3 regions of the Undibacterium sp. RTI2.2 genome follow, and region 2 is predicted to be linked to each of the others. Evidence: predicted binding sites of a transcription regulator. Region 2 holds the regulator's gene; each other region holds the start of a gene.
What was found. The regulator LexA, encoded in region 2, represses DNA repair genes until DNA is damaged. The targets are predictions, from matches to a motif close to ACTGTATNNNNATACAGT.

Region 1 (11,127 bases), on a different contig from region 2:
ATAAGGTCGTTAGCCAGCACAAACTGGTGAACTCTTGAGTTTTTCACTGCAGAGTATTGAGAAGGCAACAAGATAGCAAATAATGACTTATTTTGCTTCAAATCAATTTTTGGGTTTGGTTTGTCAGAATGCTAGACTAGAATTAAGGTGCATCAGTGTTACTACTTAGTTTGTGTTTGCTTTGTATTTGTTGTGCATCGTCGTACTGGAAAGAAAAAGAGGTTGCAGTGGTGTCCGATACATTTCTTCGTGATTTGATCAATATTATTCCGGTATCGATGACGGTATTGATTAATAACAAAATCGTCTATGCCAACAGGGCCGCTGCGATATTGCTAGAGGCAGAGAGTGCCACCAGCCTGATCGGGCGCCCGGTCAGTGATTTTGTTCATCCTCTGGATGCCAACCGATCGAATCAACGTTTAAACAAACAAGGTGCCAATTGGGCTAATGATCCTACCCAATTTCGTCTGCGGACTTGCAAAAATAACTTGCGCATGCTCTTAGTCGCAAGCTCGTCTATTCAGTTTGGCGGCGAGGGCGCAGTATTGCTGGTGGGGATGGACATGACAGCGCAGAGCGAAATCTCCGAGCAACTTCGCATCAGTGAGAAAAATTTCCGCCATCTTTTTGAGAATATGCAGGACGTGTATTACCGCACCGATGCGGCCGGAATAGTGCAAATGGTTGGCCCCGGTGTGCGCACCGTATTGGGCTATGAGCCAGAAGAAATTGTTGGTAAAAATGCCGAATCGTATTATCCGCATAACGAAGACCGCGATGCATTTAAAGCGGCAATTATCAAAGATGGCAAAGTATCTGACTTCCCAGGCCAGATGGTGCGCAAAGATGGACGAGTGATTGATATCTCTATCAGCAGCAAAGCGATTTACGACGACGCTGGTGCTTATGCCGGGGTAGAGGGCATTTACCGCGATGTGACTCAACGCAAAATGTTGGAGCGAGAGCTACAACTGCTGGCAACCACCGACACGCTGACCGGTATATTGAACCGGCGTGCTTTTCTGGAGCAAGCGGAACATATTTTTAAGACTAGCCAGCGCTACAACAATAGTTTGACCTTGCTAATGTTGGATCTGGACTACTTTAAAGCCATCAATGACCAATACGGACATCTCAGTGGCGATAAAGTGCTGACCCGATTTGCCCAAACCGTCACGCTGGAGCTACGCGATTCAGATGTATTTGGACGATTAGGTGGCGAAGAGTTTTGCGTTTTGCTGCAACAAGCCAGCCGCGAAGACGCCATCAGCGCAGCAGAACGGATACGTCAGCACGTGCAAGACCTAGTACTACATGCGACATCGGGCGAGCAGTTTCACCTGACAGTCAGCATCGGCGTAGCGACAAATTTAGAAAGCGATAAAAAACTAGGTAAGCTGCTGGAGCGTGCAGACAAAGCGCTATACGAGGCCAAGCGCAGCGGTAGAAATCGGGTGATGCTGGATCTTTGATATTGAACTGATATTTTAGATGTCCAATACTTCTGCGGCTCTCAGGCCAATATCGTGCCAGGAGCCGCATTTTATATGGACGATTGAATTTAGTAATTTTATTCCGCCAAACAATGCTGTTGTCGCTACCGCATCTAATTTCTATACTCTGCTAATATCCAAATCAAACCAATGGAGGAGTAGCATATGCAAAGTCGTTTCCAATCCGTCCGCACTCAATTCAACCAGCTCGGCATCGCCACATGTGCGATTGCGCTTAGCATGATGTTCTCCAGCCAGGCTGGCTACGCTGCACCGGATACAAACAGCGATCTCAGCAAGCTCAATGAAAAATCGGTCGCCACGGTAGAAATCCCCTTACTAGCGGGTTGGTATCAAGGCCATCTGGTGCATTACATCTCGACAGACATGTCCGATCAAAAGATGGCACAACAGGCTGATACCAATTACGTATCGCGCCTATCTAATGTGTTGCGTGCGCCAGTGCCGGGTCAGCCATCGGCAGTAGACCGCGTCTATAAATTGAGCAATTTTGAGCAAGGCAGCGTATTTCCCTCTGCACCAGAGAGCGTCGGCTACCGCAATAAAAGCGAGGCATACACGCCATTATGGGTCGTCTACATGGTCACCTGGCGCGATACAACAAAAGCCCATGTGCTGAAATCAGAAGAAGAAGTTTTGGATGCAACAGAGAAGCAGTTAGTCGACCTGACACCCACCAAAATTGTCGTCAACTGCCCAATTTTGTATTCAGCTAAAGATGGTTTGTTGAGCGGGCTGAAAATACATATTAAATAAAAATAATTGGTGTTTTTAGAGCCTTGAACTGAACAAGTCAAATTAAAGGCTTCCCTCTTTTAATTTTAAATTTCCCGTTTTTTATTCGCCTTATTTTTTGTTCAGTGAATATAGTCCAGAAAAGGCAGAAGGATCGATCCTTCATGAGCTTGCGGCGATTTAATCATCAATTTGAGTCGAGACATAACGCCTGCAATGATCTAAATAGGCCGCTTCGTGTAGCGCAGCTAACTCTACCGTACACTTCCACAGCCAATTGGGCGCCTCTTTACTAGACGGGTTACGTGTCAATTCTTTAAACCAATCCAGTGCAACTGATTCATCCATTTGTCGTACATGAGCCTTACCAACTATGGCGCCAACATAACGTGCAACTTTTACCGCTTCTCGCGGAGATAAAGTCTGAATTTCCAATTTTAGATCTTCTGGCCTAAGTTCCCTTACAAAGACCGATTTGCCTAATATGCGTCCGGTCATCATGCGCTCGCCAAGATTGGGAGAGAGATTTCTGGCACCTTTTACGACACGTTCTGCATTGACCAATGGCATGCCGCTATCTGGATACCGCGGAGCTTTTGCTGCTACCGCTTCTTTGATATCCATCAAGCAAATTTCTTGTCGTTTAGTCTTCACATCATCAACATCCAAAAGTACAGCATATCTCAACAGGCCTAGTGAGCTGCACCCTTTGACCCAATAGGCGGCATCCAAAAGACTGACATTATCTTCAAGATTCCTGCTGCGAATCTTGTTCACCAGATCGATAGCCCTTCCTTTCTAAAATACAGATCGGATGGCGTTTTGTTCTTTGGCTAGGATTGGCCAATATTTTTTTCCTAGCGGAATATGCGGCCGGACATCCGCAATACGTTCCCGTGCGAGATGCTTCCAGGTGCGATTCCGTGCTACTTTCATTGAAGCCCGGACCACCGCCGGTACTGGGATCGGCGTCTCATCGCCGATCACAAATTGCGATGTGTATCCATCCATTAACACCTCTAGCATATGCGCCGTCATAATGCCAGGAAGGTTAGAACCTCGAGCGGCGAATGCAAGAGACAACGCCAGCCTGATCAGATCATGGGCAGGATTGCCGATCACCGTTTGATCAAAGTCTCGGATTTGAAAATCAACTTTACCGTCAATATCAGCGACCGGTCCAAGATTGCCTATGTGGCAATCCCCGCAAATCCATATAGGTGGCCCTTCGGGTATTTTCCCCATACTGGATGTTTCAAGCCATTCGTAAAATTTTGATGTGCTACCGCGCACGTACGCACTCGCGGAGCTGGTCATTTTGAGATTCCGGGTGTGGGCTAAGACCGTCGCCCGATCAGAAGTTTGAGGGAATTGATGCTTTCGTTTCATAAGTAGCCGATATGTTTTCAAAATGGGGATAACAAAAGTTGACTAATGAACTTGACTAATGAACAGGTATTGTTTGTTCTTTTTCTTGTGACAAGGAGCCAAGCCGATTCTCCAGAACGACTATACTTGCCCTAGAATAACTGACGAAGCCGGAACCCGTTAACACAAAACCGAGATAAACCGAGTAAGGGATTGGGTCTAAACAAGCACAAAGCCACAAGCAAGCAGCGCCATGGCGCATTCTTGCATTTTGGCATCAATTCATTTGCAAGTTTCAATGTTAACAGACCTAAGCAAAAGCTTGCAGCGCGACAAAAGTGATAATCGCTATCAAGTCTTAAGGTCATTCAAACGCTATTCGACGAAAATGGATGTGAGCTAATCATTAAAGATCCGATTTTCTCAGATAACCAAATTGTGCAAATTAATTAATAGCCAAGATAAGAAATGTTGATGCGCACTCCCAAAAGGTCAAAGTTAAATGAAAATCGACAGTTGGCAGTTTTAGGTAATAATAAATTCTTTAAAATCCTGCTTGCATAAATCACTGATTTTTTATACAGTGTCGTCAGATGTAGAAAACCTGCTGATTTTTGTAAAAAACCCATCGGCACATTTCAAAAAATCATAAAGCGCAACATACCTGAAAGAAATTATGGACGACAAAAAATCCGATACCGGCTCAGACAAGAGCAAAGCTTTAGCAGCCGCACTTGCACAGATTGAAAAACAATTTGGCAAAGGTTCCGTCATGCGGATGGCCGATGGTGAAGTGGTAGAAGAAGTGCAAGTTGTGTCCACGGGTTCTTTGGGGCTGGACGTCGCCTTGGGCGTAGGCGGTTTGCCACGCGGTCGTGTCGTTGAGATTTATGGTCCAGAATCTTCCGGCAAAACAACGCTGACATTGCAAGTCATTGCAGAGATGCAAAAGTTGGGCGGCACTTGCGCATTTATTGATGCGGAGCATGCTTTGGATGTGGGCTATGCGCAAAAACTAGGCGTTAACTTATCTGATTTGCTGATTTCACAACCGGATACCGGCGAGCAGGCATTAGAAATTACCGATGCTCTGGTACGTTCAGGCAGCGTCGATCTAATCGTTATTGACTCGGTCGCTGCGCTCACCCCACGGGCTGAAATCGAAGGCGATATGGGTGATTCTTTGCCGGGTTTGCAAGCGCGTCTGATGTCACAAGCTCTGCGCAAACTTACTGGCAGCATAAAACGTACGAATACACTAGTTATTTTTATTAACCAGATCCGTATGAAAATCGGTGTCATGTTTGGTAGCCCAGAAACCACAACTGGTGGTAACGCATTGAAGTTTTACGCATCGGTTCGTCTGGATATTCGTCGTACAGGTTCCATCAAAGCCGGTGACGAAGTCATCGGTAATGAAACGAAAGTTAAAGTAGTCAAAAACAAAGTAGCGCCTCCTTTCAAAGAAGCGCATTTTGATATCTTGTACGGTGCAGGTATCTCCCGCGAAGGCGAGATTTTAGATTTGGCCGCTGACGCTAAGATTGTAGAAAAAGCCGGTGCCTGGTATAGCTACAATGGCGAACGTATCGGACAAGGTAAAGATAATGCACGGAGTTTCCTGAGCGAGCGACCGGCACTCGCGCATGAGATTGAAAACAAAGTTCGTGTGCATTTAAAAGTGCCGACGCTGCAAGAGTTGGTGACAGAAAAAACTAAATCAAAGCCAGCAAAAGCGGAGAAGGCAGAAAAAGCTGAAAAAGCGGAGAAGGCTGAATAGGCTTAATGTAAGTTGAGTCATTCTGATGCCGCAAATTGATTATTCGCAAACTTATTAGTTGCAAACTCACTAAGCGCCTGGCGAAATAGCCTAAACAAGCCATATTACGACGGCGGCCATTGAGTCAAAAACTCAAGTCAAAAAGTCCAAGCCGGAATACGCTTCTAATACAAGCATATTCCGGTTTTTTATTGAGCAGATATTTTGGGATATTTACTTAACCATGGCTAAATTAAAAATCAGTTTAAAAGCTAGAGCACTGCGCTATCTTTCTATGCGAGAACATAGCCGGATGGAGTTGGAGCATAAGCTCCAGCCTCATGCGCGAGAAGGCGAAGATATCTCGGTGCTTCTGGATTGGTTAGAAACTGCCAAATATCTGTCGGCCGAACGCTTTGCAGATTCCTTAGTAAATCGCCGTGTAGCACGTTTCGGCAATCAGCGGATACTCGCCGAATTACAGAGCCACCAGATGGACGGGCAAGAAATTGATCGCGTTAAAGCTGAGTTGGCGGAATCAGAGTTGAGTCGTGCGATCGATGTGCTGCACAGAAAATTCCCTCATTCCCCTGCAGACCATCTTGAGCGTGCAAAGCAGGCGCGTTTCATGCAGCAGCGAGGATTTTCTTCCAAAGCAATTCAGACCGCAATGCGCGCTCCCCGTGACGAAGATACTGATGAATAAGCGTCTATATATGGAGTTTTTTGGAAATAATAAAGATTTTCTCTAAGAAATATTAAGCAATATTCAGCAACTATAATTTCGGTAAAGCCTCTCCGTTGATATTATTGAAAATAATACTCTGGGTAGGTATATTTTAATTGTCCATATATTCATTGGGCTATAAGCCATTTTTATTTAAAGAAATGGGGAGTGTATTGCTGTTGAGCCGCACTCAGAAATATTAACCTTCACTGACAAGGAGAAAATACTTCATGACGGCTTCTCATCTTGTCGAGACGAATTACTTAGTTATCGCTTCATCTGTATGTTGAGCTCGTGTGAATTTATCTTTGGCATGAGGCAATTAATCTGTAGCGCAAGCCACAAAAAAAGAACCGATTTAAATTGTAGCTACGATCTTTGACGCAAAACGCAGGAGCTTACGCATCGACTTGTGCTACACTTCTCGGGATTTTTGCAGGGCCGCAAGAGCGGCTGTTATCGTAGAAACTGCGGTGACGACGCGCAATTGTGGCTCTTTACACTGAAATAGCCGCCATCAGGCATATGCCCTTACCAATATCCACTTCTCGCCGTGCACTTAAGCACACGCGCTCAATCCAAATCGACGCATTCGCTCGCGATGATGGATTGTGGGATCTTGACGCTCACATTACCGACACCAAAACCCGCGACATTCAACTTGCTTCTGGCATCCGGCCGGTTGGCTCACCGCTGCATGATCTTAGTTTGCGGATTACGATCGATACCAACTTGACCATTGTTGATGCAATGGCGGTCTCGGATGCGGTACCGTACCCAGGCTTTTGCAACACGATAGGCCCAGATTATAAAAAGTTAATTGGGCTTAACTTGATGATGCAGTTCCGGCAAGGTGTTAAAGAAAGAATGTCTGGCATTAATGGCTGCACCCATATTACCGAGCTAGCCCAAATTCTCCCGACCGCTGCGGTGCAAGCTTTTGCCGGTGATGTGATTGATACCCGCGATGGCGCCAGCAGTTCTGACCGCACTTCTGACAACCAGCAACAACCTTTTCAACTTAATCGTTGCCATGCGCTAAGGCTAGATGGCCCAGCTGTTGTGCAATATTACCCGCGATGGGCGGTGGCAAGTAGTTCGCCGCCTGACGCAAAATCATCTGCTTAGTTCGTTTTTACTGTTTTTATTTTTGTTGTTTTATTTTGTTTTGCCTATCAACTAATACCTCAGTGTCTGAAGGGAAGTCGTATGAAAATTCATGAGTATCAGGGTAAAGAAATCCTCCGCAAATTCGGAGTGACAGTACCACGCGGTATTCCATGCCTGTCCGTAGATGAAGCCGTTAAAGCGGCCGAAACTTTAGGCGGCCCAGTTTGGGTTGTCAAAGCGCAAATTCATGCTGGTGGTCGTGGTAAAGGTGGCGGCGTCAAAGTAGCTAAATCCCTTGAGCAAGTGCGCGAATACGCGACTGCGATTCTGGGTATGCAATTGGTAACGCATCAGACTGGGCCAGAAGGCCAAAAAGTCCGTCGCTTACTGATCGAAGAAGGCGCTGATATTAAAAAAGAACTGTACGTCAGTATGGTGACTGACCGTATCAGCCAGCGCGTCGTCTTGATGGCGTCCAGCGAAGGCGGTATGGACATTGAGGAAGTGGCTGAGTCACATCCAGAACTATTGCATTCCATCGCTATCGACCCGACTAATGGTCTGCAAGATGCAGAGGCAGATGATATCTCCCGCAAAATTGGTGTGCCAGAAGAGTCTATCGCTGACGCACGCGTTCAGTTAAAAGGTCTGTACGAAGCTTTCATGGCAACCGATTGTTCACTGGCAGAAATCAATCCTTTGATTTTGACCGGTTCGGGTAAAGTCATTGCTCTCGATGCTAAGTTCAACTTCGACGCGAATGCTTTGTTCCGTCAACCAGAAATCGTGGCTTACCGCGATCTGGATGAAGAAGATCCGGCTGAAATTGAAGCATCTAAATTTGACCTCGCTTACATCTCGCTCGACGGCAATATCGGTTGCTTAGTCAACGGAGCTGGTCTAGCAATGGCAACGATGGATACGATTAAGTTGTTCGGCGGTGAGCCAGCTAACTTCCTTGACGTAGGCGGCGGCGCGACAGCAGAAAAAGTGACTGAAGCGTTTAAGATTATGTTGAAAAATCCAGGTCTGAAAGCGATCTTGGTCAATATTTTCGGTGGCATTATGCGTTGTGACGTGATTGCTGAGGGTGTCATCACTGCATCTAAAGCGGTTTCCCTGCAAGTACCGTTGGTGGTACGCATGAAGGGTACCAACGAAGACATCGGCAAGAAGATGCTGGCTGATTCTGGTCTGCCTATCATCGCCGCTGATACGATGGAAGAAGCAGCGCAGAAGGTTGTTGCCGCTGCTGCAGCTCACGCTTAATAATCGCAAGGAACAGATATGTCCATCCTGATCAATAAAGATACAAAAGTTATCACCCAAGGTATCACTGGCAAAACTGGCCAGTTCCATACTCGTATGTGCCGCGATTACGCAAACGGTAAAAACTGTTTCGTCGCTGGCGTCAATCCTAAAAAGGCTGGCGAAGATTTCGAAGGCATTCCTATTTTTGCTAACGTATCTGAAGCAAAAGCGGCTACTGGCGCAACAGTTTCTGTTATCTACGTACCACCTGCAGGTGCTGCTGCCGCGATTTGGGAAGCGGTCGAAGCGGACCTCGATCTGGCAATTTGCATTACCGAAGGCATTCCTGTCCGTGACATGATGATGCTTAAAGACCGCATGGCAAAATCTGGCAGCAAAACGAAATTGCTCGGACCAAATTGCCCAGGCCTGATCACACCAGACGAAATCAAGATCGGCATCATGCCAGGTCATATCCATCGTAAAGGTCGTATCGGCGTGGTTTCCCGCTCCGGTACATTGACTTACGAAGCAGTAGGCCAATTGACTGCATTAGGTCTGGGTCAATCTTCTGCTGTTGGTATTGGTGGTGATCCTATTAATGGTTTGAAGCATATCGATATCATGAAGATGTTCAATGATGATCCAGACACTGACGCGGTTATCATGATCGGCGAAATCGGCGGCCCCGACGAAGCCAATGCATCCTATTGGATACGTGACAACATGAAGAAACCAGTCGTCGGCTTTATCGCTGGTGTTACAGCGCCTCCAGGCAAACGTATGGGTCATGCTGGTGCTTTGATTTCTGGTGGTGCTGATACGGCACAAGCTAAATTAGACATCATGGAAGAGTGCGGCATCAAAGCAACTAAAAACCCGTCAGAAATGGCGCGTTTGTTGAAGGCGATGTTGTAGTCTCAATGTCGGACTAAGTTGCAATTTTGAGCAACTTATTCGGGGTTACATCATAAAATGGGGAGCTTTGCTCCCCATTTTACTTATCTTTATGCAACAGTTCCGCAGCTTGGTGTTAAGCTTGAATAATGATCTTCAGCATTGCTTGGGATTATTATGATTTATATCTTTTTATATTTATAGAACCTGATTTATTTCTCATATTTAATCACTATTCATGTCATTTCAACGCGTATTAGAGTTTGCGGGTCTCTCGGATACGGGACTGGTACGAGCACAAAACGAAGATGCCATAGAGATATGTGCCGAGGCGGATTTTGCAGTATTAGCAGATGGTATGGGCGGATACAATGCTGGTGAGATCGCTAGCAAAATGACGGTAGACATTATTACGCAGCAGTTACTCCTCAAAAAAACATCTACTTTTTCTTCTTTATTTGCGCGCCAGACATCGGTTGCCGCGAAGTGGATTAAAGAAGCAATCGAGATGAGCAATTTTCGTGTCTGGGATGCAGCACAGAATAATCCCGAATTTATTGGTATGGGTACCACCGTTGTCGTTGCGTTTTGTCATCACGATAGACTCCTTGTTGCGCATGTGGGCGATTCGCGTGTCTACCAATACCGGTCCAACCGTTTACTGCAGATTACGCACGACCACTCAGTATTACAGGCGCAAATTGACGCTGGTCTGATTAGCGAAGAGCAAGCGCAGTATTCTCCGATTAAGAACTTGATTACCAGAGCAATCGGTGTGCAAGGTGAGATTGAGGTGGAAATTAGCGAGCATGTCATTCAAGAAGAGGATATTTATCTAATGTGCTCCGATGGCTTGACCGACATGCTCAAGCATGATGAAATCGAAACCACAGTTAGTCTGCATAGAGATAATTTAGCGCTTTGTTGCGAATTGTTGCTACACAAAGCGAATGAATTAGGTGGTCGGGACAATATCTCGATTATTCTAATAAAAGTGAATGGCTTAAAACAGCATTCGCCAATGCAGCATATACAGCAGCTTTTTTTCAGTTAGTTTTATAGAAAGAACTTACGCAAAAATGCTCCAGCCGCGATGCAGATACCATTTATACACGGCATACTATAGTACGACTCTCCTCGCTAAGCCTTGCGGGGACAATTGTGCGTAAGTCCAAATAGTTAGATTTTGTTTTTTATAGAGAGCACTATGGCGAAAATCGTCGTTACTTTCAACGGACTGGTCCAGCAAGAACTGTCAATCCTAAAATCACGCATAACGGTGGGACGACGTCCGGGTAATGACGTTGTGATTGATCATTTGACCGTCAGCGGTCAGCATGCGGCGATTGACACCACTAGCACAGGGTCTTTTGTTTTGGATTTAGGAAGTACCAATGGCACTTTGGTCAACGGACAGCCAATTAAGAAGCACCTTTTACAAAACGACGACATTATTGATATTGGTAAATATAAGGTTCGATATCAAAATGATTCAGAAAATTATGACTTGCCGGACGCAGCACTCAAAATAAAACCGTCCTCCCTGAGCGTATCCACGGTATCCGCACGTATTCAAGTACAAAATGGTGCTAACGCTGGTCGAGAGTTGGTTCTGAATAAACCAGTTACGACTATCGGTAGCCCAACTGTCCAGGTCATTGCAATTACTCAACAAGAACAATCTTTTTATGTTGCACACGTCGATGGCGCCTCAAGTCCCAAACTAAACAATAAAATAATTGACAAGCAGCCACAAAAATTGG
Region 2 (11,127 bases):
CGGCGAGCCATACGTTGTGGGATCAAGAAGTTACGTGCGTAACCATCTTTAACTTTAACTACATCGCCCAGATTGCCGAGATTAACGACTTTATCAATCAGAATAACTTGCATATTTTTCTCCTAGTACCTTGTCGTCAATTACGCTGTGTGCAAATCAGTGTACGGCAGCAACGCTAAGTAGCGTGCGCGTTTGATCGCTGTGTCGACTTGACGTTGGTACAAAGCTTTAGTACCTGTCAAACGTGCTGGCATGATTTTGCCGTTTTCTTGCACGAAATCTTTCAATGTATCGACGTCTTTGTAGTCAACTTGCGCTACATGTGCGGCTGTAAAGCGGCAGAATTTTTTACGCTTGAACAATGGATTTTGTTGTGGGCGCTTATTTTTCAGTTTGCTTTTGTCAAATTTTTTACCGAATGCCATTTGTGGCTCCTAATCTAGTAAATTTGTCTCGAATTCAGTAATGTGAAATACGAGACTTTTGCTGTTACGGTTCTTGCGCGACAAAAAACCTGTGAATTGCATTACAACACCTAACTCTATTTCCATAAATCGCTTTGAAATTTCTCCTGCGGCTAGCGCATTGATTTCAAAATCGACTACACGTTGGGCATTTGCTTGCGTTTGCTTAGAGCTATGTATCAGTACCGCAGAGGCTATCGGAATTCCGGCTGGTGTAAAACGCAGCGCCGATTTTTCTACAATGCTGGCAACGACTTTAAGCTGATTCACTGATTTATGTAGCGTCCTCTAACGTGTCAATTATGCTGCTGGCGCTTCTACGCGTTGCGTTTTAGCAGCATCTTCTTTCTGAACAGATTTCATCATTGGAGATGGCGCTGTTTCAGCTTTCTTCATTTTGACTGTGAGGTGGCGCAGAACTGCATCATTGAATTTGAATGCGGTTTCCAACTCAATCAGAGTCTCAGCATCGCACTCAATGTTCATGCAAACATAATGTGCTTTTGCCAGTTTTTGAATCATGTAAGCCAATTGACGACGGCCCCAATCTTCAATACGGTGTACTTGACCACTACGTGCAACAACTGTGGCTTTGTAACGTTCGATCATTGCAGGCACTTGCTCGCTTTGATCCGGATGTACGATAAATACGATTTCATAATGACGCATATATTCTCCTTGTGGACAATTGAATAGCCCGCCTCGGCGTCAAGACGAGTGCGGGAAGAGGAAAGCCCATAACTATACTGCATTTTGACAATTTACTCAATAGTTTCAATAGCTTATTACATTTACTGCTACCAATTTATGTGTAACACACCCATTGAGAGGACTTAAAAAAATTTTGAGATGAAAAAGATTTTAGGTTTATACTGTACAAAAATACAGGCTGCATATAAACCCAGTCTCACAACTACACGATTGGAATTCGATCATGCTAAAACTCACCGCTCGCCAAGAACAGATTTTAAATTTAATTAAGGACGCGATCCAAAATACTGGATTTCCGCCAACAAGAGCAGAAATTGCGAATGAATTAGGTTTTCGCTCCACCAATGCAGCGGAAGAGCATTTGCAAGCACTAGCACGCAAAGGAGTTATTGAAATTGCTCCGGGTACCTCACGCGGCATACGATTGCTCGATTCCATACTAAGCAGTGGAAGCACCAAGGCTAGGCCTAACTATAGTGCTCAATTAGCGCTACCTCATCCATCACTAATGCAACTTAGTTTGCCGCTAGTTGGCAGAGTAGCAGCAGGATCTCCCATTCTTGCGCAAGAGCATGTGGATACGACCTATCAAGTTGATCCAGCCTTATTTTCAGCTATTCCAGACTATCTGCTCAAAGTGCGTGGTATGTCTATGCGTGATGCCGGTATTTTTGATGGTGATTTGCTCGCAGTAAAAAAATCTAACGAAGCAAAAAATGGACAAATCGTGATTGCCCGTATGGGGGATGATGTTACGGTTAAACGCTATAAAAAATCAGGGGATATGATCGAGCTATTGGCAGAAAATCCTGATTATCCCAATATCAAGATTAATGAACTTGATCAAGACTTTTCACTTGAAGGTTTAGCCGTTGGGCTGCTCAGAACCTGGACTTAAGTTATGTATTACTAGGTATTGGCAATATCAGGAAATTAAAAAAATTCCATCTGTCACGTCCCAACTCAATCAATATACTCCCCACAATCTTTTTGAAAAACATGATTTTACTCAATTGGTGCATAGACAATTAAAATATACTCACCCATAGTATGCAATAACTCCGATTAAATGCATAAAATTTTATGTTTCGAGCCTACTTTCATCGTCTCGACAAAAGTTAAATTATCGGTCAATTTAATTTACTATTTAGACAATGATTTAAAGATTAGATAACCCAGAAAATCAATTATGAATAAAAAATGGCCACTAGGTAACTAGCGGCCATTTTAATTTCTTTAGTTTTTAATCAGAGAAAACTATCTGATTAAAACCAAATTTCGGATCAGGCTCAATGCTTTACAACACCACCAACATCAACGCCACCTTCAACTTTAGTGGCCGTAGCAGCTACTAAAACTTCTTCATCAGTCAAAGCAACTGGCTGACGTTCTAAAGCAATTTCTAAGACTTTATCTATCCAACGCACTGGAATGATTTCTAGCTTATTTTTGACGTTATCAGGAATCTCAGTTAAATCTTTAGCATTCTCTTCAGGAATTAAAACCGTCTTAATTCCGCCTCGATGAGCGGCCAATAATTTCTCTTTTAGACCACCGATAGGCAATACTTCACCACGCAAGGTAATCTCACCAGTCATCGCTACATCTGCACGTACCGGTATCCCGGTAAAAACAGATACCAGAGCTGTCGTCATAGCAATACCAGCGGAAGGACCATCTTTTGGCGTTGCCCCCTCTGGAACGTGAATATGAATATCACTTTTTTCAAACACATCTGGCTTAATACCCAAGCGCTTCGCACGACTGCGAACTACGGTGCGAGCAGCTTCAATCGACTCCTTCATCACATCGCCTAAAGTACCGGTACGTATCACGCCACCTTTACCAGGCATTGCAACTGCTTCAATTGTCAATAAATCGCCGCCGACTTCAGTCCACGCAAGACCAACGACTTGTCCAACCTGGTTATCTTTGACCGCCACACCAAAATCGTAACGACGAACACCCAAAAACTTATCAAGATTTTTTGATGTAATCGTTGCTTTCTTTTCACTCTTTTTAAGTAAGAGCATTTTAACGACTTTGCGACAAATTTTTGATAACTCACGCTCTAAGGAACGTACCCCTGCTTCTCTAGTGTAATAACGAATAATGTCTCGAATAGCACTTTCAGCAACACTGATTTCACCATCCTTCAAACCATTATTTTTAATTTGTTTAGGAAGTAAGTAACGCTGGGCAATGCTAGCTTTTTCGTCTTCGGTATAACCCGACAAACGAATAACCTCCATACGATCCAACAAAGCTGGCGGAATGTTGTATGAATTAGAGGTCGCTACAAACATAACATCTGATAAATCGAAATCAACTTCGATGTAATGATCAGAAAAAGTATGGTTTTGTTCAGGATCTAGCACCTCAAGTAACGCAGAAGACGGGTCGCCACGGAAATCCGCCCCCATTTTATCTACTTCATCCAGTAAAAATAATGGATTACGCACGCCTACTTTCGATAAGCTTTGCAATATCTTACCGGGCATAGAGCCAATATAAGTGCGTCGATGACCGCGGATCTCCGCCTCGTCACGAACACCGCCCAGCGCCATACGTACAAACTTACGATTAGTAGCACGTGCTATAGATTGACCAAGGGAGGTCTTACCCACACCTGGGGGGCCGACCAAACACAATATTGGCGCTTTCAGTTTATCAACGCGCTGTTGTACGGCAAGATATTCCAGAATACGCTCTTTGACCTTATCTAAACCAAAGTGATCATCTTCCAACACTTTTTCAGCGTTAGTTAAATCATTGTTTACCTTGGATTTTTTCTTCCAAGGTAAATTAACGATCGTGTCTATATAGTTGCGAACAACAGTTGCCTCAGCAGACATAGGCGACATCATTTTAAGCTTTTTCAACTCATTCATCGCTTTGTTATGCGCTTCTTTCGGCATCTTTGCGGCTAGAATTTTCTTTTCTAACTCATCGATGTCAGCACCTTCATCACCTTCACCGAGTTCTTTTTGAATCGCTTTTACTTGCTCATTCAAATAGTATTCACGCTGAGATTTTTCCATCTGACGCTTAACACGGCCACGGATACGCTTTTCTACTTGCAGAATGTCAAGCTCACCCTCCAATTGACCAAGCAAATGTTCTAAACGTTTGGCAACGCTAAAAATTTCCAGAATGACTTGCTTTTGCTCTAGCTTCAAAGGCAAATGTGCAGCAATCGTATCGGCTAACCGACCCGCATCATCAATTCCGGAAAGTGATGCCAAAATTTCAGGTGGGATTTTTTTATTCAGTTTTACATATTGATCAAATTGCTGAACGATTGCACGGCGCATTGCCTCTACTTCAGAGTCATCACCCTCTTCCAGCGCAACAGGAGTGAGCTCTGCTGTGAAGTGAGACTCTGTTTCAGTAATCTTGTGGATACGTGCACGCTGCGCACCCTCGACCAGCACCTTAACAGTGCCGTCTGGCAATTTCAACATTTGTAAAATATTGGCAATGCAGCCGATTTCGTAAATATCGTCAGCAGATGGCTCATCTTTTGCTGCAGCTTTTTGTGCCGCCAACATGATGCTCTTGCCCTGCTCCATTGCTGCTTCCAAAGCTTTAATGGACTTTGGACGCCCCACAAATAAAGGAATAACCATGTGTGGAAACACAACCACATCGCGCAGTGGCAATAAAGGCAATTCGGTTTGTTCAGTAATTATAGAAGTTGTCATGGCGCACCTTATTCAAAATTTCTAGTATATAGATTGGCGCACTAGGCTAAATCTCAAGCCCGTCATCCGAAAAACAATAAAAAAAGCCACTCAGAGAGAAACTCCGGGTAGCTTTTCGATTGAAGCTCAATTTTATTGTGTAATTAATTGTACTGCTTATTCCAAATACCGTGGATCAATTATGACATTCACCCACAATTTTAAAGGATTAAGATTTTATACCTGACACCTTCGGTTGCTCGTCGTAAATCAACAAAGGTTTTGCGCCATTGGTAATAGTATTTTCATCAATAACCACTTTAGAAACATTTTGCTCGCTAGGCAAATCATACATAACATCTAGCAACGCGTGCTCAAGAATAGATCTTAAGCCTCGTGCACCTGTTTTACGTGCGATTGCTTTTTTTGCAATTGCTTGCAAAGCTGCTGGCCTGATTTCAAGCTCAGCACCCTCCATTTCAAGCAATTTAGAATATTGCTTGATCAGCGCATTCTTCGGCTCGACCAAGATTTGAATTAATGCCGTCTCATCAAGCTCGTTGAGAGTTGCAATCACAGGCAAACGACCGACAAGCTCAGGGATCAAACCAAAACGAATCAAATCTTGCGGTTCTGCATCTTGCATAACCTGGCTAGCACTCTTCTCTGCCTGACTTTTCACGCTAGCAGAAAATCCTATGCCGCTGCGTTCAGAGCGGTCAGAAATAATCTTAGCCAAACCATCAAATGCACCGCCACAAATAAACATAATATTTGTGGTATCGATCTGAATGAAATCTTGATTAGGGTGTTTGCGCCCTCCCTGCGGTGGCACGGATGCCATCGTACCCTCAATCAATTTCAATAATGCTTGCTGTACGCCTTCTCCAGAAACATCGCGGGTAATTGAAGGATTATCTGACTTACGAGATATTTTATCGATTTCATCAATATAAACGATCCCTTTTTGGGCTCGCTCAACTTCATAGTTGCAGTTTTGAAGCAGCTTTTGAATAATATTTTCAACGTCTTCGCCTACATAGCCAGCCTCAGTCAAAGTTGTCGCATCAGCAATTACAAACGGCACATTGAGCATACGTGCTAAAGTTTGTGCAAGTAAGGTCTTACCTGACCCAGTTGGGCCGACCAAAAGGATATTGCTCTTAGATAGCTCAATACCATCTTTTTTACCAAGATGCTTTAAGCGCTTGTAATGATTATAAACAGCTACAGCAAGAATACGTTTTGCTGTTACTTGACCAATTACATATTGATCAAGCAAAGCTGTAATTTCTAAAGGTGTTGGCAGATCAGTTTTTGCACTGGAAATAGATTCCAAGTTGCCAACTTCGTCACGAATAATATCGTTACACAGATCGATGCATTCATCGCAAATGAAAACAGACGGACCTGCAATTAGTTTTTTAACCTCATGTTGGCTTTTGCCACAAAAAGAACAATATAAAAGCTTTTCGCCAGTGGAGGATTTTTTATCAGGCATAGTACGTATATCTTTAACAGGAATTAAGCAAAAATTAAGCGAGAATAATTTTGATATTAACCGTAAATCCGATATATGTCATTGAAGAAGGACACGAAAATACGAAGATAACAAATCAATATAAAACCCGCTAGCAATTTAATTATAGAGCACAATAAAAAACGTCCGCACTTAATAAGCGCGGACGTCTTCTAATTACTCAATATTTTTAGTATATCAGGCGCGATGCGTTAAGACTTTATCGATTAAACCATACTCCGCTGCAGATTCGGCCGACATAAAGTTGTCACGATCAGTATCTTTCGCAATTTGCTCAACTGTCTGGCCAGTTTTGTCAGCTAGGATTCCATTCAAACGTTCACGCAGGTACAAAATTTCACGCGCCTGTATTTCTATGTCAGAGGCTTGACCTTGAGCACCACCCAAAGGTTGGTGAATCATAATACGAGAATTTGGCAGTGAGAAACGTTTGCCTTTCGCACCAGCAGCCAATAAAAATGCACCCATTGACGCGGCCAAACCTGTACACAAAGTGGATATATCAGGCTTAATAAATTGCATGGTATCATAAATCGCCATACCAGCTGATACAGAGCCACCCGGAGAATTAATGTAAAGCGAAATATCCTTATCAGGATTTTCACTTTCCAAAAACAATAACTGAGCTACGATTAAATTTGCAGCTTGATCATTTACTGGCCCAACTAGAAAGATCACACGCTCTTTTAACAAGCGAGAGTAAATGTCGTAAGCACGTTCGCCGCGACCACTTTGCTCTATAACCATAGGCACCATACCGAGCATGTTGGTATCTAATGCTGAACCACGAATAATGCCTGTCATTGGATTTCCCTTTAGTTATTGCGCGTTGTTACCCATTAATTCATCAAAAGGTAACACCTTGTCAGTGACTTTTGACTTACCTAAGACATAGTTAACGACGTTTTCTTCTAATACAAGGGCTTCAACTTCAGCTAAGCGATTACGGTCACTAAAATAATATTTAACGACCTGCTGAGGATCTTCATAGCTCTGAGCGAAATCTTCGACTTGCGCTTTAATCTGCTCAGCAGTTGCTTGCAAATTATTAGCTTTTACTAACTCAGCCAATATCAATCCTAAACGAACACGGCGTTCCGCTTGCGCCGTAAACAATTCTGGTGGGAATGGAACATCTGCAACATTCATACCGCGCTGAGCCATGTCTTGACGAGTCATCTCTGCCAAGCGTTGACCGTCTTGCTCTACCAAGGATTTTGGCACATCAAATTCTACGGCTTTAACTAAAGCATCCATTACACTATCTTTAGTTTTAGCTTTAACGCGACCTTTAACTTCACGCTCAAGATTTTCTTTGATATCAGCGCGCATTTTGACTAAATCACCATCGTCTACACCTAGACTTTTTGCAAATTCAGCGTCAACATCAGGAAGATGTGCCCACTCTAGTTTTTTCAGAGTGACAGTGAACTCTGCAGTTTTACCAGCTACATCTTTACCGTGATAATCTGATGGAAACGACAATGGGAATGTTTTGCTCTCGCCAGATTTCAAGCCTAACGTAGCAGCTTCAAATTCAGGCAACATACGACCCTCGCCTAGCACAAAAGCAAAATCTTCAGCTTTGCCGCCAGCAAACTCTACACCATCAATTTTACCAACGAAGTCTAAAGTCGCACGATCACCATTTTTTGCCGATAAGTCACCACCGTCTCCATGAGCACCTTGCTCACCTTTGGCATGAAAGTGAACGCGTTGCTTGCGTAAAATATCGATAGTTTTATCAATTTCCGCATCGGATACTTCAGCTTTAACTTGTTCTACTTCTGCAGAAGACAAATCACCAACTACAACATCTGGATATATTTCAAACGTTGCGTCGAAGGCTAAACTACCTTCGGCTACGCCTTCACCAGATTTTGGTTCAATGCGTGGATATCCAGCGACGCGCAATTTATTCTCGTTAGCAGCGACATTAAATGCCTGGCCAACTTTATCATTTAAGACTTCATTTTCGACTTGATAACCGTGCTGCGCGGCGACCATTTTCATCGGCACTTTTCCAGGGCGGAAGCCAGGGGCTTTCGCTGTGCGTGCGCGCAATTTCAAACGCTTTTCCACTTCAGATTGCACATCGGCGATCGGAAAAGAAATAGTAAGACGGCGTTCCAATTTATCTAAAGTATCGACTGCAGTTGCCATGAAAATCGTCCAAATAAAAAAAATTCTGTGGTGCGAGGAGGGGGACTCGAACCCCCACACCATTACTGGCGTCAGGACCTAAACCTGGTGCGTCTACCAATTTCGCCATCCTCGCGGGATGAGAACACTTGCCAAAATTAAAAACTGGCACAAAAGCAAAGGGCGACCCGAAATTCAAGTGTCGCCCAAGACTATTGCATGTGGCATTTCAACTCCAGCCACATATTCTACTGGATTTTAATCCGATGTGGCTCTTTTTTAGAGTTTGCTTTGCAATTATTTAGTCAGGCTCACTATATAAACAGTAGCAAGCCCGACTCGCACTCACAATCAGAGCCTATCAAACTGGTCTTTTCACCCTAAACCATGCAGCATATAAAGCAGGTAAAAATAGCAAAGTTAAAGCTGTCGCAATGATCAATCCACCCATGATCGCGACTGCCATTGGCCCCCAAAAAACTGATCGGGACAACGGAATCATCGCTAAAACTGCTGCGGCGGCTGTCAAAATAATTGGACGGAAACGCCTCACAGCCGACTCCACAATCGCGTCCCAAGCGGAAGCGCCTGCTTGAATATCTTGCTCAATCTGATCAATCAAAATAATCGAATTGCGAATAATCATTCCAAACAAGGCAATCACTCCTAGCTGCGCAACAAAGCCGAACGGTCTATGCAATAGTAATAAAGCCATCGCTGCGCCGGCAATACCAAGTGGCCCAGTCAAAAATACCAATAAAGAACGTGAGAAGCTATGCAATTGCAACATCAATAAAGTAAAAATAATGAATATCACTAAAGGTACATTTGCCGATATTGATTCTTGCGCTTTCCCACTATCTGCCGCTGCACCAGCCAATTCAATTTTGTAGCCAGGTAATAACTCAGAGCGAATTTTCTCTAACTTAGGCGAAATCTGGCTGGAAACCGTCGGACCCTGTATGCCATCGACAACGTCACACTGAACCGTAACTGCCCACTCCCGTCCCTCGCGCCAGACTACACCAGGCTCCCAAACCAGATTAATTCTTGCTACTTGAGATAAGGGAACAGACTTACCACTTGCCGTAGGAATATTTGCATCGCCTAACGCATTGATGGTTGATCGCTCATCAACAGGTTGCCGAACCACGATATCAATGAGCTTATTGCCATCCCTAAATTGTCCAACAGTTGAACCTGTCAAAATAGTATTCGCCGCCCGCATTACTGATTGCGAAGTAACACCTAAGGCACGCAATTTATCTTGATCCAAATCGATACGCACAACCTTCACTGACTCATTCCAATTATCATTGACGCCAATAGCATTAGGATTGGCACGCATGACATCTTTAACCCGATCTGCCACCTCACGAACCTTGGCGACTTCTAAACCTGTCACGCGGAACTGCACAGGATAAGGAACAGGTGGACCACTAGGCAACACCTTAACGCGTCCACGTACTTCAGGAAAATCAACTTTAAACACATTGACGATTTTTAAACGTAGCGCGTTTCTAGCCTCAAGATCTTTTGGCAACACAACGATTTGCGCCACATTCGTCTGAGGGAAGATTTGATCTAGCGGCAAATAAAAACGTGGACTGCCAGTACCAACATAGCTGGTCACGCTCTCAACACCTTCTTGTTTTTGAATGAACTGCTCAAACTTTTTAGCCTGTGCCTCGGTCGCCCCGAAGGAACTTCCTTCTGGCAACCACAACTCCACCATCAGTTCAGGGCGACTAGAATCAGGGAAAAATTGCTGCTCAATAAATTTAAAACCGAAAATACCTAAGCCAAAGACACCAAGCGTAATGAGGATGGTAGTTTTTCGCCATTCAACACACCAGGTAACCAGCTTACGGAAACGTGAATAAAATGGTGTGTCAAATAATTCATGATGACCGTCAGCATTAGAGGATGGCTTCACCTTGAGTAGCAAGTAACCAAGGTAAGGAGTAAATAACACCGCCGCCAACCAAGAGATAATCAAAGCTAACGTGTTTACTGAGAACATCGAAAATGTGTATTCCCCCGCGGCAGATTTAGCTAAACCAATCGGCAAAAATCCTGCCGCTGTAATCAAGGTCCCCGTCAACATCGGCATCGCGGTTGACGTGTAAGCAAAAGTCGCGGCATCAAAACGAGAGAAGCCCTCTTCCATTTTGCGCACCATCATCTCAACGGCAATAATGGCGTCGTCGACTAACAGTCCAAGTGCAATAATCAGGGCACCTAGAGAAATTTTATGCAGGTCAATATCAAATATCCGCATAAACAAAAACGTCACTGCCAGCACCAAAGGAATAGTCAAGCCGACGACTAAGCCAGGCCATACATCTAAACGGAATGGTTTAGTATGCAAACCCAAAGCGAGAAAACTCACCGCCAAGACAATAACCACGGCCTCAATTAAAGTATGGACAAACTCGCCAACAGAAGACGCAACCATTTTAGGTTGATCAGAAACGCGTTCAATCTGAATACCAACAGGTAATTTGCTCTTAACCTCGGCTGTCGCTTTTTCGAGATTTTTACCTAGGTCAATAATATTCCCGCCTCGCTCCATGGAAATACCAAG
Region 3 (11,127 bases), on a different contig from region 2:
TGTTTGAGTTTGTAATCGCGATCGCAGGCAAATGGCTGATCGTGGGGCGACTTAAAGCAGGCAATTATCCGTTGTGGGGTGTCACATATTATCGCTGGTGGCTGGCAGACCGGCTGGTAGAAGCAGCACCGACCTACATGCTGAGTGGATCGTCGATGTATGCCTGGTGGCTGCGGGCATTGGGTGCAAAGATCGGTAAGGATGTGAACATCGGCTCGATCACCTTGCGCTCACCTGATTTATTACAAATTGGTGATGGCGCTAGTATTGGTAACGCCTGCAATTTTGAAAATGCCCGTGTTGAACGCGGTCTGCTGCGTTTAGGTAAGATCACGCTGGGCAACGAAGCCTATGTCGGTTCCTATTCGGTTCTGGAAGGCGGTACTGAGCTTGGCAACTTCGCCCATCTGGAAGGTCAGTCTGCGTTGAGCGAAGGTCAATCTATTCCCAATGACAGAATCTGGCGCGGATCGCCTGCGGCTGATGTGGGTGTATTTGATCCGGCATCGCGCCCGGAACGACCAGTTGTATCTGAATTACGATTTTTCACTGAAGCTGTGTTCTTTATTTTTGGTAGCTTGTTGATTACCGCGTTATTTTTCTTGCCAGTGTTCCCTAGCTTTATTACGATCGATTGGTTTGACAATCTGGATAGTTTGCCTTGGCTGCAAAGTAATAATATGTTTTTCCAGCTGACCAAGTATTTCATCCTCGCCTTCCCCGCTACAGCGATCTTGATTGTCTGTACCGCGCTGTTATCGGCCGGTATACGCTGGAGCATTTTGCCGAAATTGAAAGCGGGAACGTACCAGGTACATGGCAATACTTATTGCGGCAAATGGCTGGTCAATCAGATTCAGGAATCGAGCCTGAATGTTTTGCACGGCGTATATGCCACGGTGTATGCGCCTTACTGGTACCGGCTATTGGGCGCAAAAGTGGGACGCGGCGCAGAGATTTCAACCGCCTTGGGCGTCGTGCCAGATATGCTGACACTGGGGGATGACACCTTTATCGCTGATGCAGTTTTATTAGGGGATGAAGAAATTGATGGCGGCTGGATGAGTATGCAGCCGACCGTAATTTCTCGCCGGAGCTTTGTCGGTAACGGCGCGTATATTCCAGATGGCACGATCTTGCCTGAAAACGTTTTGATCGGTGTTCACACCAGTGCGCCGCGCAATGATCAAATGCATGAGGGTGATACCTGGTTAGGTTCGCCGCCTATGCATTTGCCGGCGCGGGAAGAAGTCAAAGGGTTTCCCGAAGAACTCACCTTCCGCCCATCAGCAATGCGTCGTCTTGGTCGTGGTCTGATTGAAGCATTCCGGATTATTTCTCCCCATGCGATGGTAATTTCTGTTGGCTACACCATTGTGCTCAATCTGATGCCTTTGGCCGGTGATGACCGCTGGGGCGATGTCGCCTATTATTTATCGATTGCCGGACTTTGGTATGGTGTTGGCAGTTTTGCCTTTGTCATGGCCTTGAAATGGTTGTTCATTTTCCGCTACAAAAAGAGCAGCATGCCAATGTGGACCTCGTTTGTCTGGCTGTCTGAAGGCATTACCAATTTGTACGAAGGAATCGCTGTCCCCAACTTCATGCGCTATTTGCGCGGTACACCATGGTTGCCATTGGCGTTTAATTTGTTGGGTGCCAGAATTGGTCGTGGTGTTTATCTGGATACGACGGATATTACCGAGTTTGATTGCGTCAGCATCGGTGCATATAGTGAGATCAATGCACTGGCCTGCCCACAAACTCATTTGTTTGAAGACCGCGTGATGAAGATTGACGAAGTTATCATCGGTGAACGCGTCTACATGGGTGCCCGCAGCTCGGTGTTATATAGCGCCGTCGTGGGTGACGAAGCCAAACTCGGCGCGCTGACTCTGGTAATGAAGGGCGAATTTATCCCCGCCAAATCCAGCTGGCGCGGCTGCCCGGCAGCGATTGCGCAATCCTGACGAGATGAGGGCTGAAGCAGATTCGTCCAATCCGATGCCGACGGCATTGGTAGCTATTACTACAGCACCCAAGCTAGCTGTCTATTCCTGGCCTGATTTATTGCCAGAAGCGGTAGAAGCATTCCATCAACACAAAAGCGTAGTTATTTCTGTAGTTACAGAGATAACTACGCTGCGTGATCAAGCCAGACTGCAAATACGCCACGCCTTGCGGGATCTGTTCTCGCAAGCCTTCTCTATCCCACAGGAACAAGTGCGAATTGTAGGATCGGCAGGACAAGCTTTAAGTATCTGTATTAATTCCAGCGACACAGACAAATATGCTCATGAACAAGAGATCGCGCTAGGCGTGTCAATCAGTCATGAGCCGGGTTTATCTATTGCGGCGATCAGTTTTCAAAAAAATATCGGCATTGATCTAATGCGGGTCGATTTGTCCCTGGATTGGCGGGATGTAACACAACTTTATTTAGGCGATGAGGTCTATAAGAAAATTGCCGGACAAACAGTTCAGCATCAGCTGCTGATGTTTGCACAAGAATGGACTATGCAAGAGGCTAGACTGAAGTCCCAAGGGTTGGCTTTATCAGAATGGCATCCTGATCTGGCAGCACGTTTAAAAAAATGCAGAACGATATTGTTAGATTTGCCATCCGGCTATGTGGGTGCCATCGCCTTTTAAAAACGGTAAAAATAGTTAAACCCAGATTTTCCATTAGACCGCTATCACTTCGCAAAAAACGCGGACGGCGTGCGGTCTTCAGAGGGATAACACCACCGCGATTTGAGTGGGAGCGCTACAGCGACAAGTGCACCTTTGGCGAACTGCCTGGTGTTGTTGCTCCTCTTAGCAAGATGCAGCTTGCGTCGTCGTCGCGTCTAGCCAGTCAGTCCGCCAAAGGCACACTTCTCGCTGTTCCAATGGAAAATCTGGGTTAAAGCCTGAAATGGTTCAGACGCGCACCAGAACTTAAAAAATGACTGGAGCTTATTGTCTGGATAAGAACTGGAATTTATTGGGTAAGAGATCTAAGCTTAACGCTAAGTGGCCTAAGTAGCGTCAAACAAACATGCCGCATTATGATTAGCTTGGTGAATTAATATACTCCCCTATTAATTCTTTAAAACATAGCTTAACGTCCAATGATTTATTGGACGTTAAAAATATACTCACCATCAGTATAAATAATAGCTTGGCTTGATAAAAGCCAGAATGGAGATCATGATGATAGCCCCACGCTTATTAAAGATGCTTGGCCCACTACTCGCCGTACTCAGTTTATCTTCCTGTGTAAGCTGGGGCGTTGGAACAATTAAGATCGGTCAAACCGAGGCAGAAGTCATCGCACAATTGGGTCAGCCAACGCATATCTACCAGGACGGCGATCAGCATTTGCTGGAATACATGCGCGGTAGGATGGCACAGGCAACACACATGGCGCGTATCGGCTCTGATGGCAAGCTGATCTCTTATGAGCAGGTATTAACTCTGCAAAAATTTGCTCAAGTCAAAGTAGGACAATCCGACAAAGCCAGCGTACTAAAAATCATCGGAGCACCGAGCGAAACTGGCTTTTTTCCGCGAGTACAACTAGAAACCTGGTCTTATCCCTATAAAGAAAGCGGTGTGTGGGACTCACTGATGTCTATCTATTTTGATCAAGCCGGAATTGTGAGCAAGCTAGAAAACGGACCAGATCCTTTGCGCGACCCTAGCGAGCGTCGATCCCGCCATTAACCTGGAAACGGCCGTTGACCGCTTGTCAGTATAAATAAGTAGTTGATTCAATTGACTCATGTCAGCGTTTTCACCGTCACCGTCGCCGTTCTGGTGAGAGCGCTACCAATCTGATTGCATACTTTTCGGCTCCCCCAACTGCGTTGCTCCTAGTTGAAACATGAAGGTTGCGTCTCGCCTTGCTGGAGAACCGAAAAAATGCACACTCAAACTCGTCCAACTGCCGTTTCTAGGTTTAATCCAACGATCAGAAGCAAGGGCAGGAACATACACCCGTGACTTGTGATCACCTGCCGACTACCATCTTGCCTTAGAGAAGATGATCAACCACTTGCGGAACAATAATAGTTCCAGATGTCCCGCCTCTATCCCTGTCGAAAAATCCATCAACGGATTGACGTGGTAATAACGTTTGCGGAAATCACGACAGACAAAAATTTCACGGCTACCCAATCGCATCAAAAATGATGTTGGGGCGAGTTGCAAGCTAAATTGTCCGTCAAAGGAATTATCAAGGTGTGCCATATTGAACCGTCTCCAAATCAGTAAATGAATAAAAAGTGGTAATAAGTTTGTTGAATAAAAAAAGCGATAGAGCTAAAGCGATACGACAAAACATACTTTAGCACAAAATACTGTATATGCAATCAGTATTTTATTTATTTCATTATTTCGCTAAGTGATTGAAAAATAGATGATTTAAATATTATACTGAATATACATACAGTATTTATTTGGACTTATAAAAAATTGTCCCGGCAAGACGCAGCGACGAAAGCAGTACTTTAAGTACGCTTAAGCGCGGCAACACAACTGAGGCGGTTTTGCGTAAGTCCCATCTATTAAAGTGTTTATTTCAGTATCTATGTCTTCCCTCACCCCAGATCAAATTCATCCCTCTTTATGGCGCGCATCGCAGTTGGCGCGTAGCCATGTCGCTTGTGTAGAAAGCAGTTTTCCGACGCTGTCGGCCGAATTGCCCGGTGGTGGCTGGCCGCGAAGTTGTTTGATTGAGTTACTGCTCCAGCATCACGGCAGTGCTGAATTGCGCTTATTGCATCCTGTTTTGTCCAGACTTGCCAGACAAGATGGAGGCTCGATTATGTTCATACAGCCGCCTTATGCGCCGCAATTGTTAGCCTTAAATGCTTTTGGCATTCCACTCTCTCAATGTGTCTGGATACGGAGTAAAAAACAAGCCGATGCTCTGTGGGCGGCTGAGCAGGTTTTACGTAGCGGCAGTTGCGCTGCCTTGTTATTGTGGCAAACGCAGATCCGTTCAGAAGCCTTACGTCGTCTGCATCTTGCTGCGCAAGGTGGGGAAGCAGTTTTTTTCATGATGCGACCAAGCACTTGTGCCGACACACCTTCGCCAGCGCCATTACGCCTGCAAGTCGCACCTACCTTAGAAGGCGTACAAATTCAATTTATCAAACGACGCGGTATCCGGCGAGAACAGCCTTTGCTGCTGAGAATTCCCTCGCTTTTGTTACCTGACTCAGCAATTGCCTCCCATTCACCTGTTTTGTCTACCGGATTGACCAATGACACGCCTTTGGATCGCCCTGCACTTGCCACTGTTGCAGCTAGAAATTTTTCGTCCGAACTGGTTAACTGAGCAGGCTGCAGTCGTGCTGGAGCAAAATCGGATCACCTGCGCATCCGTATTAGCATGCCATTCTGGCGCGCAGATCGGTATGCGTAAAGCAGGTTTGCAAATGTTGCTACCATCCGCGTTGTTCTATCAGCGCCAGCCAGCACTGGAAACACGCGCCCTACAACAAGTGGCGATGGCATTATTAAACTACACGCCGCAAGTAGCTTATGCCGGACATGATTGTTTGTTGATGGATATCGGAGCGAGCTTGCGGCTGTTTGGTGGCATCCGTGCCTTATGTCGCCGGATTAAAGAAACCATGCGCGTGATGGGAATGACCATCACACTCAGTTGCGCACCAACCGCGATGGGTGCATGGCTGCTTGCACGTAATGCTGCTAGCACTGCCGACAAGCTCAACAAGCATTCCAGCAAAAGTAGACGGCAACGACCTCCGGCAACAAGAATTTTAAAATTGAACAAGCTAGTGCAAAGTCTGGATAGTCTGCCTGTGCATCTGCTCCCCGCTGCGACTCCTTGGCTGGACTGGCTGCGCGGTATTGCCTGTGATGACTTGGGAACGCTACAAAAATTACCACGCGCCGGATTGAAACGTCGTTGTGGCAAACAGATTCTCGATGTACTAGACCAAGCCTATGGTGAACAAGTCGAGCTATTCGAGTGGATCGCAATTCCGCCTCAGTTCAAAGTCCGTATTGACATGCCCGACCGGATAGAACATGCAGAAATGGTCCTAGCTTTTATTCGTAGTCTGCTAACACAATTGATGGGATGGCTGACTGCCAAGCAACTCGCAGTATCGCAAGTCGATTTACAACTAGAACATGAACGTGGTCGACAAGCTATTGCGCCCACTCTGTTAAGTATTTTGTTAGCCGAACCAGTTTGGCGCGAAGATCACCTGATACGCTTACTCAAAGAACGTCTGGCACAAGTGAAGCTTGAGGCGCCTGTCATCGCCGTCAGCTTGGATGCCAGCCAGGTTCAAGCAATGCATGTCCCCAATGCGACACTGTTCCCGGAACCCAAAGCTCACGCCGAAAATCACCATCGCTTACTGGAATTGCTGGTAGCACGTTTGGGTGACAATCAGGTTTTGCAGGCCGCACCACTAGCCGATCATCGGCCTGAAATAGCAAATCACTGGACATCGGTGATTCACCAGCAGGCAACAGAAAAACAATGTCAACAACAGCAACCACCCCTACAGGCATCCCGCCCTATGTGGCTTTTAGAAAAAGCGATCGCTATCGAAATACGGCAACACAGACCTTATTACCAGGCGCCACTCAAACTACTGACAAGTGCAGAAAGAATAGAAGCTGGCTGGTGGAATGGGCAGTTAGTAACACGTGATTACTTCGTCGCGGAAAATCCAGCACATATCCGCTATTGGATTTATAGAGAACGTCTAGGTGAGCAGACCGATACCAACGCAAGCTGGTTTGTACATGGTGTCTTTGGTTGATCTATCATGACAACCACTCCATTATTACCACCAACACCACCAACACCACCATCGTCACCCACGCCGTCAACATCTGCACAACTGTCGCTGCCCTATACACTGCCGGAATATGCTGAGCTGTTTTGCCAATCCAACTTCAGTTTTCTGCTAGGGGCTTCTCATGCAGAAGAGTTGGCAACACGCGCTGCACAACTCAATTATTCCGCTTTAGCAGTCACGGATGAATGCTCATTAGCCGGTGTTGTACGTGCGCATGTCGCGGCAAAGAAATCTAAGCTCCCTCTGATTGTCGGTAGTTATTTCAAACTCTCCGGCACACTTGATTTTCCTGATTTTTTGATGAAAAGCGCCGCTAACAATCCTGCGACGATTCAGGCTGAGTTCCAAACGGACACTCAAACGCACAAGCAGGACTCTATGCAACCGCCTTCCCTGATAGTACTGGCACAGAACCGGCAAGGCTATGGCAATTTATCTGAACTAATCACATTGGCAAGAACACGTACCACCAAGGGAAGTTATCTGATAACTCCAGAGGATTTTAGTCATCCTCCTAAAGACTATGCGCATCTGAAAGGGCTTCCCGATTGCCTGCTGATTCTGATTCCAGACTATCCCGCTGATGCGGCGATCTTGACAAAACAACTGCGATGGATGACGGTACATTTCCCACAACGAGCCTGGATCAGTCTGACTTTGCTCTATCAGGCGATGGATGAGCAACACCGTAAAACGATCATCGCTCTCGCTAACCAATATCGTATCCCTTTTGTAGCAACAGGTCATGTCTATATGCATGTGCGCTCACGTAAGCCACTGCAAGATGTGCTGACTGCCATCCGACTTAAACGCTCGGTTGCAGAATGTGGTTATGATCTGGCGCCCAATGCAGAGCAACACTTACGTTCACGACTACGTCTGGCCAATATTTATCCAGCAGCGGCATTGGCCGAAACGATACGAATTGCCTCCCTATGCCAATTCTCTTTAGATGAATTGCGTTATGAATATCCCGATGAATTAGTACCAAAGGGCTACACACCTGCAGCCTACCTCAAACAAGAAGTCGCATATGGAGCAGCACAGCGCTTTCCCAACGGGATCTCAAAAAAGGTCGCAGATCGTATCGACTATGAGCTTCATCTGATTAACGATCTCGCCTATGAGCCTTATTTTTTAACGGTCTACGATATCGTTAAATATGCACGCTCAATTGGCATCTTATGTCAGGGACGTGGATCAGCAGCGAACTCTGTCGTCTGCTATTGCCTGCATATTACGGAAGTCGATCCTGAAAGCAGCACCATGTTGTTTGAGCGTTTTCTTTCAAAGGAAAGAAATGAACCGCCTGATATTGATGTCGATTTTGAGCATCAGCGACGTGAAGACGTGATCCAATACATCTATAACAAATATGGCAGAAACCGCGCTGCTTTAGCCGCAGCAGTACATACATTTCGATCCCGTGGTGCACTGCGCGATGTTGGTAAGGCTTTAGGAGTAGATTTGGAGCTAGTAGATACCGTCGCCAAATCACATCGCTGGTTTGATAGCAAACAGGATCTGCTCTTACGTTTTGCTGAAAGCGGGCTTGATCCTGAAGGCGCACTGGCACAGCAATGGGCAAGCCTGGCCAGCCAACTACGTGGCTTTCCACGCCATCTATCGCAGCATACCGGTGGCTTCGTCATTGCGCGTGACAAATTATCGCGCTTGGTTCCGATAGAAAACGCCTCCATGAAAGACCGTTGCGTGATTGAGTGGGACAAAGATGATCTGGAATCTTTAGGTTTGCTTAAGGTAGATGTATTGGCCTTGGGCATGCTCTCTGCCTTAAAACGAGCACTGGCTTTGATGGCCACGCTACCCGGCAGACCATCACGTTTGCAGGACATTCCACGTGAAGATCCGCTGACCTATCAGATGATTTGCAAGGCCGACACAGTAGGTGTATTTCAAATTGAATCCCGTGCACAAATGAGTATGTTGCCGCGTCTGCGTCCCAAAGAATTTTATGATCTCGTAGTACAAGTTGCCATCGTACGACCTGGCCCGATTCAAGGCGGTATGGTGCATCCCTATTTGCAACGCCGACAAAATAGAGAAGCAATCACTTATCCTAAGGAGGAACTCAGGGAAGCACTAGGACGAACCTTAGGCATCCCGATTTTTCAGGAACAAGTCATGCAAATCGCCGTGATCGCGGCTGAATTTTCTCCGGGCGAAGCAGATGAATTACGTCGTGCCATGGCGGCGTGGAAACGTAAAGGCGGACTAGAGCACTATCATGATCGCATCGTCGACACCATGGTCAGGCGTGGTTATACGAAAGAATTTTCGGAAGGTATTTTTCAACAAATGCTGGGTTTTGGTGAATACGGTTTTCCAGAAAGTCACTCCACCAGCTTTGCTTTATTAGTCTATGCCAGTAGCTGGATAAAGTGTCACGAACCAGCGGTCTTTTTATGCGCCTTGTTAAACTCCCAGCCGTTGGGATTTTATTCTCCATCACAATTAATCCAAGATGCAAAACGACATCAGATCATCGTATTAGATATCGACATCCGATTCAGCGAATGGAACTCCAGCTTAGAAAAAAGTGATGGCAAGCATCCAGCTGTCAGGCTTGGTATGTCACTACTATCAGGTTTGTCGGAACAAACAGCAGAGCGCATTACACAAGCACGTCGTCAACTCCCATTTAGCGACGTAAACGATCTGGCACGCCGCGCTCAATTGTCACGCCATGATTTGCACATCCTGGCAGCAGGCAATACCTTAGTTGCTTTAGCAGGTCATAGACGACAGGCGTTATGGCAAGCCATCGGCGCAGTAACGGATAAAGATTTGCTCGGTGTCGTCAGCGTAGAAGAGTCCATCCCTATGTTGACAGCACCAACAGAGGGTCAAGAAATTGTCAGCGATTATCATGCGATGGGACTCACATTACAACGTCACCCGGTGGCCCTCATCCGTCCACAATTACTCGCCAAACGATTTTTACCAGCCGAGATGCTCAATACATTTCAGCAAGGTCAATTTGCCCGTGGCTGCGGCATCGTTACAGTACGCCAACGTCCCGGCACCGCCAACGGCGTGTTATTTATCACGATAGAAGATGAGACCGGCCCAGTCAATGTCATCATCTGGCCAAGTCTGGTGGAGCAGCAACGGCAAGAAGTCTTAAATGCACCCTTACTTGGTGTGTATGGCATCTGGCAATGCGAAGGTGATGTACGTCATCTGATCGCAAAACGTTTGGTTGATATGTCGTATCTATTAGGTGCTTTACAAACTGCAAGCAGAGACTTTTGTTAATAAGACTTACGTAAAAATGCCCTAACTAGGGGGTGTAAGAAATTTTGTGTAAACGGACATTTTGCAGGAAACTGCCCTATTGCGAGGAGCAATGATGGCCGTAGAGAAGAAACCGCTGCCAGCCGAATTACTTGATGCACTGCTGGCCGACTATAAAAAGCCTGAAGACCTGATTGTGTTGACGCGCACTCAATATTGACTAGCTGGGGGTGCGGACATAAACTTGGACTGGTTTATGCCGTAAATCCGAGACTTTCTCGGTATTTGATCGGGCTGAGGGGACTTCCCCTAATTTCGTAGACAACTCTTAACTTCCAAATTGTTGTTGCTCGAAAGCTAGGGGACTCATCTGATTCAAATGACTGTGTCGCCGTTTGCGATTGTAGAACACTTCGATGTAATCAAAGATATCAGATCGTGCTTCTTCCCTTGTTACGTAAATTTTCCGTTTGACTCGTTCTTTCTTTAAATTACTAAAGAATGATTCAGCCACCGCATTATCGTAACAATTTCCACTTCGACTCATGCTCTGAATACGTTGATGCTCTTTACACCAACGTGCAAAATCGTCACTACCAAACTGGCTGCCTTGATCTGAATGAATAATGATAGGTAGCTTAGGACGTCTCCTCCAAACAGCCATCAATAACGCATCGAGAACAATTTCTGTCGCCATCGTTGATTTCATCGACCAACCAACTACCGCTCTTGAATAAAGATCGATCACAACCGCAAGATAAAGCCAACCCTCATAAGTGCGAATGTAGGTAATGTCCGTTACCCATGCAGTATCGGCTTGGTCTATATTAAAACGCTGCTCTAATCTGTTCGGTGCTGCAATCATTGGCTTGCCTGCCTTAAATCGTGGCTTACGATACCCACGGGCAGACTTAAGTTGAGCATCACGCGTCAGCTTTGCGACTCGGTTCTCACCGCATGCGACACCTGCTTCCTTTCAATCTCTGTGGATAGGTGGGCTGCCATCAATTCCGCCGCTCTCGACATAAGATTGTTT

Region 1: a site for LexA is predicted at 4,188-4,205, ahead of recA (recombinase RecA). Genes of this name have one in related genera too.
Region 3: a site for LexA is predicted at 4,419-4,436, ahead of imuA (translesion DNA synthesis-associated protein ImuA). Genes of this name have one in related genera too.

The regions. Positions count from the first base shown of each region.
Region 1 is NZ_JASJXN010000038.1:17,843-28,969, forward strand. Features, by position in the region: gene QN395_RS17105 (diguanylate cyclase) at 231-1,475, shown strand; gene QN395_RS17110 (hypothetical protein) at 1,662-2,273, shown strand; gene QN395_RS21655 (DUF2252 family protein) at 2,433-3,029, opposite strand; gene QN395_RS21660 (DUF2252 family protein) at 3,051-3,641, opposite strand; gene recA (recombinase RecA) at 4,297-5,400, shown strand; gene recX (recombination regulator RecX) at 5,624-6,085, shown strand; gene QN395_RS17130 (DUF2889 domain-containing protein) at 6,632-7,234, shown strand; gene sucC (ADP-forming succinate--CoA ligase subunit beta) at 7,301-8,485, shown strand; gene sucD (succinate--CoA ligase subunit alpha) at 8,504-9,385, shown strand; gene QN395_RS17145 (Stp1/IreP family PP2C-type Ser/Thr phosphatase) at 9,603-10,418, shown strand; gene QN395_RS17150 (FHA domain-containing protein) at 10,572-11,127, shown strand, end outside.
Region 2 is NZ_JASJXN010000028.1:17,369-28,495, reverse strand. Features, by position in the region: gene rplI (50S ribosomal protein L9) at 1-113, opposite strand, end outside; gene rpsR (30S ribosomal protein S18) at 141-425, opposite strand; gene priB (primosomal replication protein N) at 435-734, opposite strand; gene rpsF (30S ribosomal protein S6) at 765-1,133, opposite strand; gene lexA (transcriptional repressor LexA) at 1,399-2,073, shown strand; gene lon (endopeptidase La) at 2,465-4,879, opposite strand; gene clpX (ATP-dependent Clp protease ATP-binding subunit ClpX) at 5,088-6,359, opposite strand; gene clpP (ATP-dependent Clp endopeptidase proteolytic subunit ClpP) at 6,576-7,202, opposite strand; gene tig (trigger factor) at 7,218-8,561, opposite strand; tRNA gene QN395_RS14855 (tRNA-Leu) at 8,590-8,676, opposite strand; gene QN395_RS14850 (efflux RND transporter permease subunit) at 8,902-11,127, opposite strand, start outside.
Region 3 is NZ_JASJXN010000060.1:1,347-12,473, reverse strand. Features, by position in the region: gene QN395_RS19845 (Pls/PosA family non-ribosomal peptide synthetase) at 1-1,970, shown strand, start outside; gene QN395_RS19840 (hypothetical protein) at 1,957-2,652, shown strand; gene bamE (outer membrane protein assembly factor BamE domain-containing protein) at 3,193-3,708, shown strand; gene QN395_RS19830 (hypothetical protein) at 4,006-4,233, opposite strand; gene imuA (translesion DNA synthesis-associated protein ImuA) at 4,574-5,326, shown strand; gene QN395_RS19820 (DNA polymerase Y family protein) at 5,253-6,794, shown strand; gene QN395_RS19815 (error-prone DNA polymerase) at 6,801-10,112, shown strand; partial or broken gene QN395_RS19810 (IS3 family transposase) at 10,420-11,127, opposite strand, start outside.